Regions from separate parts of the Nocardia sp. NPDC004278 genome, predicted to be linked through region 3. Evidence: riboswitches for the same ligand, from Rfam matches in the RefSeq annotation. Region 3 holds a riboswitch; each other region holds the start of a gene.
What was found. A riboswitch is a leader RNA that binds a small molecule or an ion and turns the genes downstream of it on or off. The one in region 3 is predicted to bind glycine.

Region 1: linked by a shared signal. The riboswitch ahead of gcvP (aminomethyl-transferring glycine dehydrogenase) and the one ahead of gcvP (aminomethyl-transferring glycine dehydrogenase) in region 3 are both predicted to bind glycine.
Region 2: linked by a shared signal. The riboswitch ahead of ACWEO2_RS16320 (serine hydroxymethyltransferase) and the one ahead of gcvP (aminomethyl-transferring glycine dehydrogenase) in region 3 are both predicted to bind glycine.

The regions. Positions count from the first base shown of each region.
Region 1 covers NZ_JBSGEQ010000001.1:65,334-69,671, forward strand. The annotation lists gene ACWEO2_RS00295 (bifunctional nuclease family protein) at 1-349, shown strand, start outside; gene ACWEO2_RS00300 (MerR family transcriptional regulator) at 537-1,136, shown strand; glycine riboswitch at 1,270-1,370, shown strand; gene gcvP (aminomethyl-transferring glycine dehydrogenase) at 1,543-4,338, shown strand, end outside.
Region 2 covers NZ_JBSGEQ010000009.1:102,694-107,031, reverse strand. The annotation lists gene ACWEO2_RS16330 (putative nucleotidyltransferase substrate binding domain-containing protein) at 1-1,650, shown strand, start outside; gene ACWEO2_RS16325 (IclR family transcriptional regulator) at 1,664-2,449, shown strand; glycine riboswitch at 2,601-2,693, shown strand; glycine riboswitch at 2,694-2,788, shown strand; gene ACWEO2_RS16320 (serine hydroxymethyltransferase) at 2,824-4,113, shown strand; gene ACWEO2_RS16315 (L-serine ammonia-lyase) at 4,110-4,338, shown strand, end outside.
Region 3 covers NZ_JBSGEQ010000025.1:31,697-36,034, forward strand. The annotation lists gene gcvP (aminomethyl-transferring glycine dehydrogenase) at 1-2,400, opposite strand, end outside; glycine riboswitch at 2,524-2,631, opposite strand; partial or broken gene ACWEO2_RS30980 (radical SAM protein) at 2,991-3,470, shown strand; gene lpdA (dihydrolipoyl dehydrogenase) at 3,560-4,338, shown strand, end outside.

The sequences.
Region 1 (4,338 bases), on a different contig from region 3:
GATCGTGCTCGAACAAGAGGGGGTGACCCCGATCCGTCCACTGACCCACGATCTGATCAAGATCCTGATCGCCGACCTCGGGCACACTCTCAAGGAAGTGCGGATCGTTGATCTGCAGGAGGGCACCTTCTACGCGGATCTGGTCTTCGACAACGATCTGCGGATCTCGGCCCGGCCGTCGGATTCGGTAGCGATCGCCTTGCGGGTGGGTTGTCCTATCTATGCCGAGGAGCCGGTGCTCGAAGAGGCCGGGCTGGTCATGCCGGACGAGCGCGAGGACGAGGTGGAGAAGTTCAAGGAGTTCCTCGAATCCGTTTCGCCGGACGACTTCAAGGCCACCGACAGCTGAGCCGCTGCGCCAGGGCGGTCGGTTGGTCGAGCTCTTTCTTCTAGAGGTGAAGTAGAGGTCGAGACTCCTACCGCGCGTCGCGTTTGGTCCGACGATGCCGCTCCCGGGAGAATCACAGGGAGTAATCTCGATAGTTGGGCCACGTCCGTTACGGCCGGTCGTTGGTCGTGACGGAGCCGGGTCATCGATGAGGCTAGGCGTCGGCGAAGCAAGGGAGTGGTCAGTGGCAGAGCAATCGCAGGATGTGGTACAGCCAGGCCTGTTCCCGGATGATTCGGTGCCCGACGATTTGGTGGGCTACCGCGTACCGAGCGCGTGCCAGGTGGCCGGGATCACCTACCGGCAGCTCGATTACTGGGCGCGCACCGGATTGGTCGTTCCGTCCATCCGTGGGGCTGCGGGTTCGGGCAGCCAGCGCCTGTATTCGTTCAAGGACATTCTCGTCTTGAAGATCGTGAAGCGACTATTGGACGCGGGCATCTCGTTGCAGAACATTCGCATCGCCGTCGACCATCTGCGCAGTCGCGGCGTGCAGGATCTGGCGGGCATTACGTTGTTCTCCGATGGGACCTCGGTGTACGAGTGCACCTCGCCCGAGGAGGTAGTCGATTTACTGCAGGGTGGGCAGGGCGTCTTCGGAATCGCGGTCAGCGGCGCCATGCGGGAACTGACCGGAGCCATCGCCAACTTCCCGGCCGAGCGGGCCGTGAGCGGCAGCGCGAGCGAGCGGCCGGAGGATGAGCTGTCCTTCCGCCGTAAGGCTCGGATGAACCGGAAGACCGGCTAGGGATCGATTTGTCGAGTGCCCGTCGCTGTGGCGGCGGGCACTCGTCTGTCCGGCCGAAGTGATGAGCGCTACACGCCCATCCGGGGTCTGGTGGCGTCATTCGTTGCGCGCGCGGCATAAACTGACGGTGCGTCGCCGCCGTGCGGGAGAGTTCCGGACTTCACAAGAGTTCGGGCGCCGAAGGAGCAGCACCTCCCCGTCAATCTCTCAGGCAAAAGGGACCGTACGGGCTTCGACGTCTCTGGAAAGTGGCAACTCCGCACAACGCGGCGGTTGCCCGCCCATGGGGAAAGGGGTCTCGGCACCTGCGTCGCGGCATCCGAATCTCTCAGGCTCCACGACAGAGGGGGAGGGCCGGTATCCGTCGACCGCCGTTGGTCGACCCGCCCGACCTTGGGAGCTTGTCGTGACTCGATCATTCGCCGACCGTCATATCGGACCCGACCGGGATGAACTCGCCCGGATCCTGGACGTCGTCGGCGTCGGCTCGCTGGCCGAGCTCGCCACCGCGGCACTACCCGCGAGCATTCTGGACGGCTCCGGACTCGAGGTGCTGCCACCCGCCGCGACCGAGCACGAAGTGCTCGACGAACTGGCCGCGCTCGCGCATTCGAATACCGTCGCCACCTCGATGATCGGGCTCGGCTACTACGACACGTTGACCCCGCCGGTGCTGGTACGCAGCCTGCTGGAGAATCCCGCCTGGTACACGGCCTATACCCCGTATCAGCCCGAGATCAGCCAGGGGCGGCTCGAGGCACTGCTCAACTTCCAGACCATGGTCTCGGATCTGACCGGGATGGAGGTGGCCAATGCGTCCATGCTGGACGAGGCCACCGCCGCCGCCGAGGCGATGACGCTGCTGCGCCGGGCTGGCAAGTCCACCTCCGCGCGCCTGCTGATCTCCGATGATCTGTTCCCACAGACCAAGACCGTGCTGCACACCCGCGCCGAACCGCTGGGAATCGAGATCGTCGAGGCGGATCTGTCCGGCGGTGAACTGCCCGATGGCGAGTACTTCGGTGTGCTGGTTCAGGTTCCGGGCGCTTCGGGTCGGATCGTGGACTGGCGGCCGGTGATCGAGGCGGCGCACGAGCGGGGCGCGTTGGTCGCGGTCGGCGCGGATCTGCTCGCGTTGACGCTGATCACGCCGCCGGGGGAGCAGGGTGTGGACGTATGTTTCGGCACCACACAGCGTTTCGGTGTGCCGATGGGGTTCGGCGGTCCGCACGCCGGATATCTGTCGGTGCACGCCGCGCATGCGCGTCAGCTGCCGGGTCGACTCGTCGGGGTGTCGGTGGATGCCGATGGCCATCAGGCGTATCGACTCGCACTGCAGACCCGCGAGCAGCATATTCGCCGGGAGAAGGCGACCTCAAATATTTGTACCGCGCAGGTGCTGCTGGCGATTGTGGCCGCGATGTACGCGAGCTATCACGGACCCGATGGACTGCGCGAGATCGCCCGGCGCGTGCATCGGCGGGCGGCGGCCATTGCGGCCGGACTCGATGGTGCCGTGGTGCACGACAATTACTTCGATACGCTGCTGGTGCGGGTGCCCAGTGGCGCGGAAGCCGTAGTGGCGAAGGCGAAGTCGAGCGGTATCAACCTGCGACTGGTCGACGCGGACCACGTCGGTGTCGCCTGTGATGAGGCGACCACCGAGACTCATGTCGCCGCCGTACTCGAATCCTTCGGCACCGCACTGACTTCCGAGGCGAACGGGCCCGCGGCGGCGGTCTCCGTCGAGACCCGTACCTCGGACTTCCTCACCCACCCGGCATTCACCAGCTACCACACCGAAACCGCGATGCTGCGCTACCTGCGGCGGCTTTCCGATAAGGATATCGCGCTGGACCGCAGCATGATTCCGCTCGGTTCCTGCACCATGAAGCTCAATGCGACCGCGGAAATGGAGGCCATCACCTGGCCCGGCTTCGCCCGCGTGCATCCGTACGCGCCGGTCGAGGATGCGCCCGGCCTGCTGAAGGTGATCACCGATCTGGAGAACTGGCTGTCCGCGATCACCGGCTACGACTCGGTGAGCCTGCAGCCGAATGCGGGCAGCCAGGGTGAATACGCCGGACTGCTGGCGATTCGGCGCTACCACCTCGATCGTGGTGACGCGCACCGCGATACCTGCCTGATTCCCTCCAGCGCGCACGGCACCAACGCGGCCTCGGCGACCATGGTCGGCATGCGGGTGGAGGTCGTGAAGTGCCGTGCGAACGGCGACGTCGATCTGGATGATCTGCGCGCCAAGATCGCCGATCACGCGGAGCGGCTGGCCTGCATCATGATCACCTACCCGTCGACGCACGGTGTCTACGAGCACGAGGTCGCCGAGCTGTGCGCACTGGTGCACGACGCCGGTGGCCAGGTATACGTCGACGGGGCGAACCTGAACGCGCTGGTCGGCCTTGCCCGTCCCGGTCGCTTCGGTGGTGATGTCAGCCATCTGAATCTGCACAAGACCTTCTGCATTCCGCACGGCGGCGGCGGTCCCGGTGTCGGCCCGGTCGCGGTGCGTTCGCATTTGGCGAAGTACCTGCCGGGCGATCCGCTGGAGTCGGCTTCGCACGCGGTGTCGGCGGCCCGCTACGGTTCGGCCTCGATTCTGCCGATCACCTGGGCCTACATCCGGATGATGGGTGCGGATGGTCTGCGCACGGCGACGTTGACCGCCATCGCATCGGCCAATTACATCGCGCGCCGCTTGAACGAGTACTTCCCGGTGCTCTATACCGGCGAGAACTCGATGGTCGCGCACGAGTGCATTCTCGACCTGCGTGATATCACCAAGCGGACCGGTGTCACCGTGGATGATGTGGCAAAGCGGCTGGCGGACTATGGATTCCACGCGCCGACCATGAGCTTCCCGGTCGCTGGCACGCTGATGGTGGAGCCCACCGAAAGTGAAAACCTCGCGGAGCTAGACGAATTCATTCGCGCGATGATCGCGATCCGGGCCGAGATCGACCAGGTCGCCGCGGGAGTGTGGCCGGTGGATGACAATCCGCTGCGGGGTGCGCCGCATACCGCGGCCTGTCTGGTCGGGGAGTGGGACCACCCGTACAGCCGGGAGATCGCGGTGTATCCGCACGGTATTGATCCGTCGCGCGGCAAGGTGTGGCCAGCCGTGCGTCGCATCGATGGCGCCTACGGTGACCGCAATCTGGTCTGCTCCTGCCCGCCGCTGGAC
Region 2 (4,338 bases), on a different contig from region 3:
GACGCTGGCGGGGGCGACGACGGTGGCGCGACGATCGACACCGTCGAGTCCGGCGGCATCTTCGGCTACGTGCCGCTGCTGACCGGTGGCAGTGCCGAATTCGTCGCGCGGGCAACCGAACCCAGTGTGCTGATCCGGCTGCCCGGCGTACTGGTCCGGGAGCAGTTCGCCCAACCGGACGGACTCGCCTTCCTCGCCTCGTCGGCGTGGAAGACGGTATCGGGCAATCGGACCCCGGTGGCATCCGTGCTGGGTAACCGCCCGGTCGGTGAACTGGTTTCCGGCACAGTGGTTTTCGTGACACCGGACACCGGTGTTCGGGAGGCCGTTGTCCGGATGACCGAGCAGCGCGTCTCCGCCGTGCTGATCCGGTTGCAGGACGGCGAACTCGGCATCTTCACCGATCGCGATCTGCGCACGAGGGTGGTGGCGGCCGGACTTCCGGTCGACGTGCCGATCTCCCGGGTGATGAGCGCACCGGCCCGTCGAGTCACCGCCGATCTGACCGCCGAGACCGTGCTCATGGAGATGCTCGAATGCGGGCTACGGCATATGCCGGTGCTCTCGCGACGGGGCGAGGTGCTCGGCGTGCTCGAGGACGCGGACCTGCTCGCGGCATCGGCGCGCCAGAGTTTCGTGTTGCGTCGCTCGATCGGGGCGGCCACGGATGCGGCCCAGTTGCAGCGGGCCGCGCGCGAGATCACGGCGACGGTGGTCGACCTGTTCCGCAATGGCACCAAGGCCTCGGCGACCAGCGGGATCCTCTCGGTCGTCATCGACTCGGTGGTCCGCAAGGCGCTCGAGCTGGCATTGGCGGAGTTCGCGGATGCACCGGGTGACGGATTCGCCTGGTTGATCCTCGGCAGCGTCGCGCGCCGGGAGGCCATGCCGTCATCGGATGTCGACAGCGCGCTCTCGTGGTCCGACGAATTATCCTCGGCCAGTGGGCAATTGCGCGCTGTCGCGGCGCGCGTGCACGCGATTCTCGATGCCTGCGGGCTACCCGCGGACAGTAATGGGGCCATCGCCGCGAAGCCGAAGTTCGCCAGGTCGCGCACCGAATGGGCGCGGGCCGCCGAGGGCTGGCTCGACGATCCGCTGCAGGATCGGGGGCTGATCCTGTCGTCGCTGCTCATCGACGGGCGGGTGGTGTGGGGCGACGCCGCGCTGCATACCGTGCCAGCGGCGTTCGGGCGGATGCGGGCCGAACACCCGAATGCGCTGCGGCTGCAACTGCTGGACGCGTTATCGGGACGGGTGCGGACACGGTCGCTGCGCGATGTGCTGTCCCGGCGCGGCGGCACCTTCGATCTGAAGAACCATGCGCTGGCGCCGATCGTCAACCTGGCGCGCTGGGGTGGGCTGGCGGCGGGCGTGACCTCGGCGTCCACCCCGGTGCGATTGGCGGCGGCGGCGAGTGCCGGTGCGCTCACCGATCGGGATGTCACCATGCTGACCGAGGTCTTCGTCATGTTGCAGCGCCTGCGGATGGTGCATCAGGTCGAGCAGTTGTCGGCTGGGCACAGTCCCGGCGATATTGTCATGATGTCGGAACTCTCGCCGTTGAATCGGAGCCTGCTCAACGACGCCCTGCGCGAAATCGCGGCGGTGCAACGACGGGTCGGCAGCATGGGAGCCACAACCACCTAGAATGGCGATTGTCATGGCGAAACAAGGTGTCGAGGACAACGGGCGGACGGCCGCGGTGCAGTCCGTCGACCGAGCGCTGCTGGTCATGGAGATCATTGCCAAGCTCGGGCAGGCGGGCGTCACGGAGATCGCCGCCGAACTCGGCGTCCACAAATCTACCGTTTCGCGGTTGATCGCCGTGCTGGAATCGCGGGGATACGTCGAGCAACTGTCCGAGCGCGGCAAGTATCGGCTCGGTTTCTCGATCGTTCGGCTCGCCGGATCCACCAGTGCCCAGGTCGATCTCGTCGGACAGAGTCAGAGCGCCTGCAACGCGCTGGCGATCGAGGCCGGTGAGACGACCAATCTCGCTGTGCTGGACGGTAGTCGGATCATCAATATCGCCGAGGCACACGGGCCGGGTTCGATCGCGTTGCGATCCTGGGTCGGTCAGAGTTGTCCGGCGCACGCCACCTCCAGCGGCAAGGTACTGCTCGCGGATCTGGAGCCGGGGGAGATGCGCAAGCGCGTCGGCGCCAAACTCGAGGCATTCACCGCCAATACGCTGACCAGGGTCGCCGACCTCGCCGCACAACTCGTCGCGGTGCGCGAGAACGGCTGGGCCGATGTACGCGAGGAACTGGAGATCGGGTTGAACGCCGTCGCCGCGCCGGTCTACGACAGCACCGGTGCCGTCGTTGCGGCACTGAGCGTTTCCGGTCCGGCCTACCGCCTGAGTCCGGACCGCTTCGCCGACGTCGCCCAACTGACCATCGCCAGCGCCGCCGATATCAGCCGCCGCCTCGGTTACCTGCGCTGACCTCCCCCGCCGGGTGGGATCGAAATCTGTCTGATCTCGGTTGCCTTCCCGTGTTGACATGGGGGTGGGATGGCCCAATACTGAGTTGCGTATAGAGCTTCGTGTTGCGTTCTACGCAACTTGCTTCTTGCGAAACCGAATATCCGCCGTTCGACGTGCAGCGGGAGATCTCCACACCGTATGTGGAAGCCGAAGGAGCAACACCTCCCGGGAATCTCTCAGGCCCCAGTACCGCTGCGCTCAGGCAACTCTGGAAAGCAGTGCACGCGCACTCGCCGACGGGGCAAACGCACCGACCGGGTGCGTGAATCTCTCAGGCCATTGGACAGAGCGGGAGGAGCTACCTACGCGCACGCGTCGACGAAAGGCTCCTCATGGCCGACTCCGCTATCCGAACCGAACTCGATGCCACACTGCGCGAATTCGACCCGCTCGTCGCCGAATTGGTGGACCGGGAGGTCGACCGTCAGCAGCGCGGGCTGGAGATGATCGCATCGGAGAACTACGCGCCGCTCGCGGTGATGCAGGCGCAGGGATCGGTGCTGACCAATAAGTACGCCGAAGGATATCCGGGGCGTCGCTACTACGGCGGGTGCGAGCATATCGACCAGATCGAGTCGCTGGCGATCGAGCGACTGCGCGGGCTCTTCGGCGCCGAATACGTGAACGTGCAACCGCATTCGGGGGCGCAGGCGAATGCGGCGGCAATGCACGCGGTGCTGCGGCCCGGTGACGGCATCCTCGGGCTGGCGCTGGATCACGGCGGTCATCTGACGCACGGGATGAAGATCAACTTCTCCGGGCGGCTCTATGACGTCGCGGCCTATCACGTTCGGGCCGAGGACCATCTCATCGATATGGACGAGGTGCGCAGGCTCGCCCACGAGCACCGGCCGAAGCTGATCGTGGCGGGGTGGTCCGCGTACCCGCGCCATCTCGATTTCGCCGAATTCCGCCGCATCGCAGATGAAGTCGGCGCGTATTTGATGGTGGATATGGCGCACTTCGCCGGTCTGGTCGCGGCCGGGCTGCATCCCTCGCCGGTGCCGCACGCGCATATCGTCACCTCGACAACCCACAAGACGCTCGGCGGACCCCGTGGCGGATTCATTCTCGCGGTCGAGGAATTGGCCAAGAAGCTGGGTTCGGCGGTCTTTCCCGGACAGCAGGGCGGGCCGCTCGAGCATGTGATCGCGGCCAAGGCCGTCGCGTTCAAAATGGCAAGCGAACCGGTGTTTCGGGAACGTCAGGAGCGCACTCTCGCCGGTGCGCGCCTGCTCGCCGAACGGTTGCTCGCCACGGACTGCCGGGCGGCGGGCATCAATGTCGTCAGCGGCGGCACCGATGTGCACCTGGTGCTCGTCGATCTGCGTGATTCCGAACTCGACGGTCAGCAGGGGGAGGATCTGCTGCACGACATCGGCATCACGGTGAACCGCAATGCCGTTCCGTTCGATCCACGCCCGCCGATGGTCAGCTCGGGACTGCGGATCGGTACGCCAGCGCTGGCCACCCGCGGGTTCGATATCGAGGCGTTCACCGAGGTCGCCGATATCATCGCGGTGGCGCTGCTGCGGGGGCAGTCCATCGCCGAATCAACCGAGCGCGTCGATGCGCTGGTACGCCGGTTTCCGCTGTACCCGGGTCTGCGCGGTACGGCATGACGGTCAGCATTTTCGATCTGTTCCGGGTCGGCATCGGGCCGTCGAGTTCGCATACGGTGGGACCGATGCGGGCGGCGGCGCGGTTCATCGATCGGCTGAAATCCGATGGGGTGCTGCACAATACGGCTGCCGTACGGGTGCAGTTGTATGGATCGCTCGGCGCGACCGGGCGCGGGCACGGCAGTATCGAGGCGGTCGTCACCGGATTGTCGGGGGAACGACCCG
Region 3 (4,338 bases):
CGCGACGTAGTTGGCCGCCAGCACCGCGGTCTTGGTGGCGCCGGTCAGGCCGTCCGGGCCCATCAGCGCGAGGTATGCCCAGGTGATCGGCAAGATACCGGCCGAGCCGTAGTTCGCGGCCGAGACCGGCGCTCCTCCGTCGCCGCCGCCGAGTGGGTCCCCGGGCAGGAACGGGGCGAGATGCGCGCGCACCGCGACCGGTCCGACGCCGGGTCCGCCGCCGCCGTGCGGGATGCAGAAGGTCTTGTGCAGGTTCAGATGTGAGACGTCGCCACCGAATTTGCCCGGCTGGGCCAGGCCGACCAGCGCGTTGAGGTTCGCGCCGTCGATGTACACCTGACCGCCGGCCTGGTGCACCAGGTCGCAGACCGTGCGCACGTCGTTCTCGTATACGCCGTGAGTGGACGGGTAGGTGAGCATGATCGCGGCGACCTTGCCCTCGTGGACCGCAATCTTGGTGCGCAGATCGTCGATGTCGATGTTGCCGTTGGCCGCGGTGGCCACCACGACCACCTGCATCCCGGCCAGGACCGCCGAGGCAGCGTTCGTTCCATGTGCGGATTGCGGGATGAGACAGATGTTGCGGCCGCTCTCGCCGCGGGACTCGTGGTATCTGTGGATCGCCAATAGTCCGGCCAGCTCGCCCTGAGATCCGGCGTTGGGCTGCAACGAGACTCGATCGTATCCGGTGATCTCCCCGAGCCACCGCTCGAGGTCGCCGATCAGCTCCAGGTACCCGCCGGTCTGCTCGGAGGGCGCGTAGGGGTGGATGCCGGCGAATCCGGGCCAGCTGATGGGCTCCATCTCCACCGCGGAGTTCAGCTTCATCGTGCACGACCCCAGCGGGATCATGGTGCGGTCCAGGGCGAGGTCCTTGTCCGAGAGCTTCCGAAGGAACCGCAGCATCGCGGTTTCCGAACGGTGCTCGTGGAACACGGGGTGCTGCAAGAACTTCGAGGTGCGTTCGAGCTGGGTCGGCAGCCCGGCGACCGCGGTCGGCGTTGCCGTCACCATCGCGCCGAAGGCGGCCACGACGCGACGCACCACGTCGTCGGTGGTGCACTCGTTGCAGGAGATGCCGACGTGGTCGTCGTCCACCAGGCGCAAGTTGATGCCGTAGCGATCGGCGGTGGCGACGAACTCCCTTGCCTGACCCGGCACCCGGACCTGCACGGTGTCGAAGAAGCGGTCGTGCACGATCTGGTGGCCGGCCGCCCGCAGGCTCTCGGCAATCGTCACGGCCTGGCGGTGGACGCGGGTTGCGATGACGCGCAGACCCTCCGGACCGTGGTAGGCCGCGTACATGGCGGCCACGTTGGCGAGCAGTGCCTGCGCGGTGCAGATGTTGCTGGTCGCCTTGTCGCGGCGGATGTGCTGTTCGCGGGTCTGCAGCGCGAGCCGGTAGGCGGGCTGTCCGTCGACGTCGACGGAGACCCCGACCAGGCGGCCCGGGAGCATGCGCTCGAGCCCGGTGCGCACGGCCATGTAGCCGGCGTGCGGGCCGCCGAAGAACAGTGGCACGCCGAAGCGCTGCGCGGATCCGACCGCGATGTCGGCGCCCTGTTCTCCGGGCGGCGTCAAGATCGTCAACGAGAGCAGGTCAGCGGCCACCGTGGTCAGTGCCCCGCGCTCGCCCGCGGCCGCGATCAGCGGTGACAGGTCGCGCACGGCGCCGCTCGCGCCCGGCGCCTGGAACACCACACCGAATGCGTCGTCGTCCGGCAATTCACTGGAGAGATCCGCGATCAGCACCTCGATGCCGACCGACTTGGCACGCCCCTGGACGACCGCGAGGGTCTGCGGCAGGCAGTCCGCGTCGACGATCACCCGGTTCGCGGCGGACTTGGACTTGTTCGCCCGCCGCATGAGCAGCACGGCCTCCATCACGGCGGTGGCCTCGTCCAGCAGGGAGGCCCCAGCCACGGGGAGCGCGGTGAGATCCTCGATCAACGTCTGGAAGGTCAGCAACGCCTCGAGCCGACCCTGGGAGATCTCCGGCTGATAGGGCGTGTAGGCGGTGTACCAGGCCGGCGATTCGAGCAGGTTTCGCCGCAAAACCGCAGGTGTGACGGTGTCGTGGTAGCCGAGACCGATCATCTGGATACGGGTCTGATTGCGGTCGGCGAGGGCACGCAGGTCGGCCAGGACCTGCGGCTCGCTCCGGGCCGCCGGCAGGTCCATGGCCTGCTCGCTGCGGATCTGGTCCGGCACCACGGCGTCGATGAGCTCATCGAGCGTCTGGTAGCCGAGTGCTGCGAGCATGTGCTGTGCTGCCGAGGCGTCGGGACCGATATGACGCGAGGGAAAGTCGCTGGTAGAGGGCCCACCATTGGGGGCAATGCGGGTTTCAGCTGACACGAGGTGACTCCGGTTTCGCTCTGTCCGGACCGCACCGGACATCGACTAGGGGGCACCTCCCCGCTCTGTCCTGAAACCTGAGAGTTTGGGCATTGCCGCGCTAGGGCGTTGCTCTTCACCTTCGGTAAGTACCGGCCTGCGGCCGTTCCTGTTCTCCAGAGTTGCCTCGGCGCTGCGGTACTTGGGCCTGAGAGATTCCCGGGGAGGAAGTTGCTCCTACGGCGCCTCGGAGTTCAGAAGTCTGAAACTCGGAGGTTCTCCCGCTGCGCGTCATCGGCGTCTTCAGTTGTGACTTGCAGAACAGTACACACTCCCCCGAGGTTTGTCTGCCACCGACCTCTCGGGACCACTCGACCGCCGATCCCCCTTGCCAAAACGCATCAGCGTTTGGCATCCTCGGTCGGGAACTCGCTCAGCTGTGACCGCACACACCGAGCATTCGGCGTCCAGATACCAAGTCCCGCAAAGGTATCGAGGGCCTGCCTCCTCTTCCCCCTGCTGACACCGCTTCCTGCGAGCGCTGCTCGGCCATGAATGTGCGGGTCTGACATCACCGGCGACTTCGCGTCGCCGCACAGCAGCCGGATCCTTCCAGCGAGCTCTCGCCGGCTCCGGCTATCGAAGGAGTTCCCATCAGCGCCTCACCCCACCCCTCCCCCCTCGCCCCGGACGGGCGTCGACTGCTTCGGCTCGAGGTTCGCACCGACCGGACTCCGGTCGAACGCAAGCCGCCGTGGATGAAGGTGCGGATGCACACCGGACCCGAATACCGAGCGCTCGCCGCCCTCGTCGAACGCGAGCACCTGCACACCGTCTGCCAGGAGGCGGGGTGCCCCAACATCTTCGAGTGCTGGGAGGACCGCGAGGCGACCTTCCTCATCGGCGGCGACCAGTGCACGCGGCGTTGCGACTTCTGCCAGATCGACACGGGCAAACCCGCCGACCTCGACCTCGACGAGCCGCGACGGGTCGCCGAGTCGGTCAGCGCGATGGGCCTCCGGTACGCAACGGTGACCGGCGTCGCTCGCGACGATCTACCGGACGGCGGCTCCTGGCTGTATGCCGAAACGGTGCGCCAGATTCGCCGGCAGAGCCCGGGCACCGGCGTAGAACCCGAGGTGATGGCCGCCGCCGATTCCCGGTAGATCCACGAAATGCCTTCAGCCACACAGCTTTCACATTCCACACCAGGAGTATTCACATGACCTCACGATCCGCAGACGTGGTCGTTCTCGGCGGCGGTTCCGGCGGGTACGCCGCCGCCATCCGCTCGGCCGAACTCGGCCGCTCGGTCATCCTCGTCGAGGAGAACGAGCTCGGTGGCACCTGCCTGCACCGCGGGTGCATTCCCACCAAGGCGTTACTGCATGCCGCCGAGGTGGCCGACAACGCCCGCACCGCTTCGCAATTCGGCGTCGATGTGTCGTTCGGCGGCATCGACGCCGAGAAGGTGCTCAGCTACAAGGACACCATCGTCACCCGGTTACACAAGGGCCTGCAGGGCCTGATCGATTCGTACGGCATCCGCGTGGTCAACGGCCGCGGCCGGTTCGTTGCACCGAACGGCGTCGAGGTCGACGGCGAGTTGATCACCGGCACCGACGTGATCCTCGCGACCGGGTCGCACCCCAAGTCGCTGCCCGGGATCAGCATCGGCGGCCGAGTGATCACCAGCGACCAGGCCCTGACCCTGCCCGAGGTCCCCGCCAAGGCCGTAATCCTCGGCGGCGGCGTCATCGGTGTCGAGTTCGCCAGTGTCTGGGCGTCCTTCGGCGCCTCGGTGACGATCGTCGAGGCGCTGCCGCGGTTGGTCCCGAACGAGGACGAGGCCCTCTCGAAGTACCTCGAACGGGCCTTCCGGCGGCGCAAGATCACCGCCAAGACGGGCGCCCGGGTGACCGAGGTGGCGCGGGACGAGGCCGGCGTGCGCGTCATCCTCGGGTCCGGCGACGTCCTCGATGCCGACGTCGTGCTGGTTGC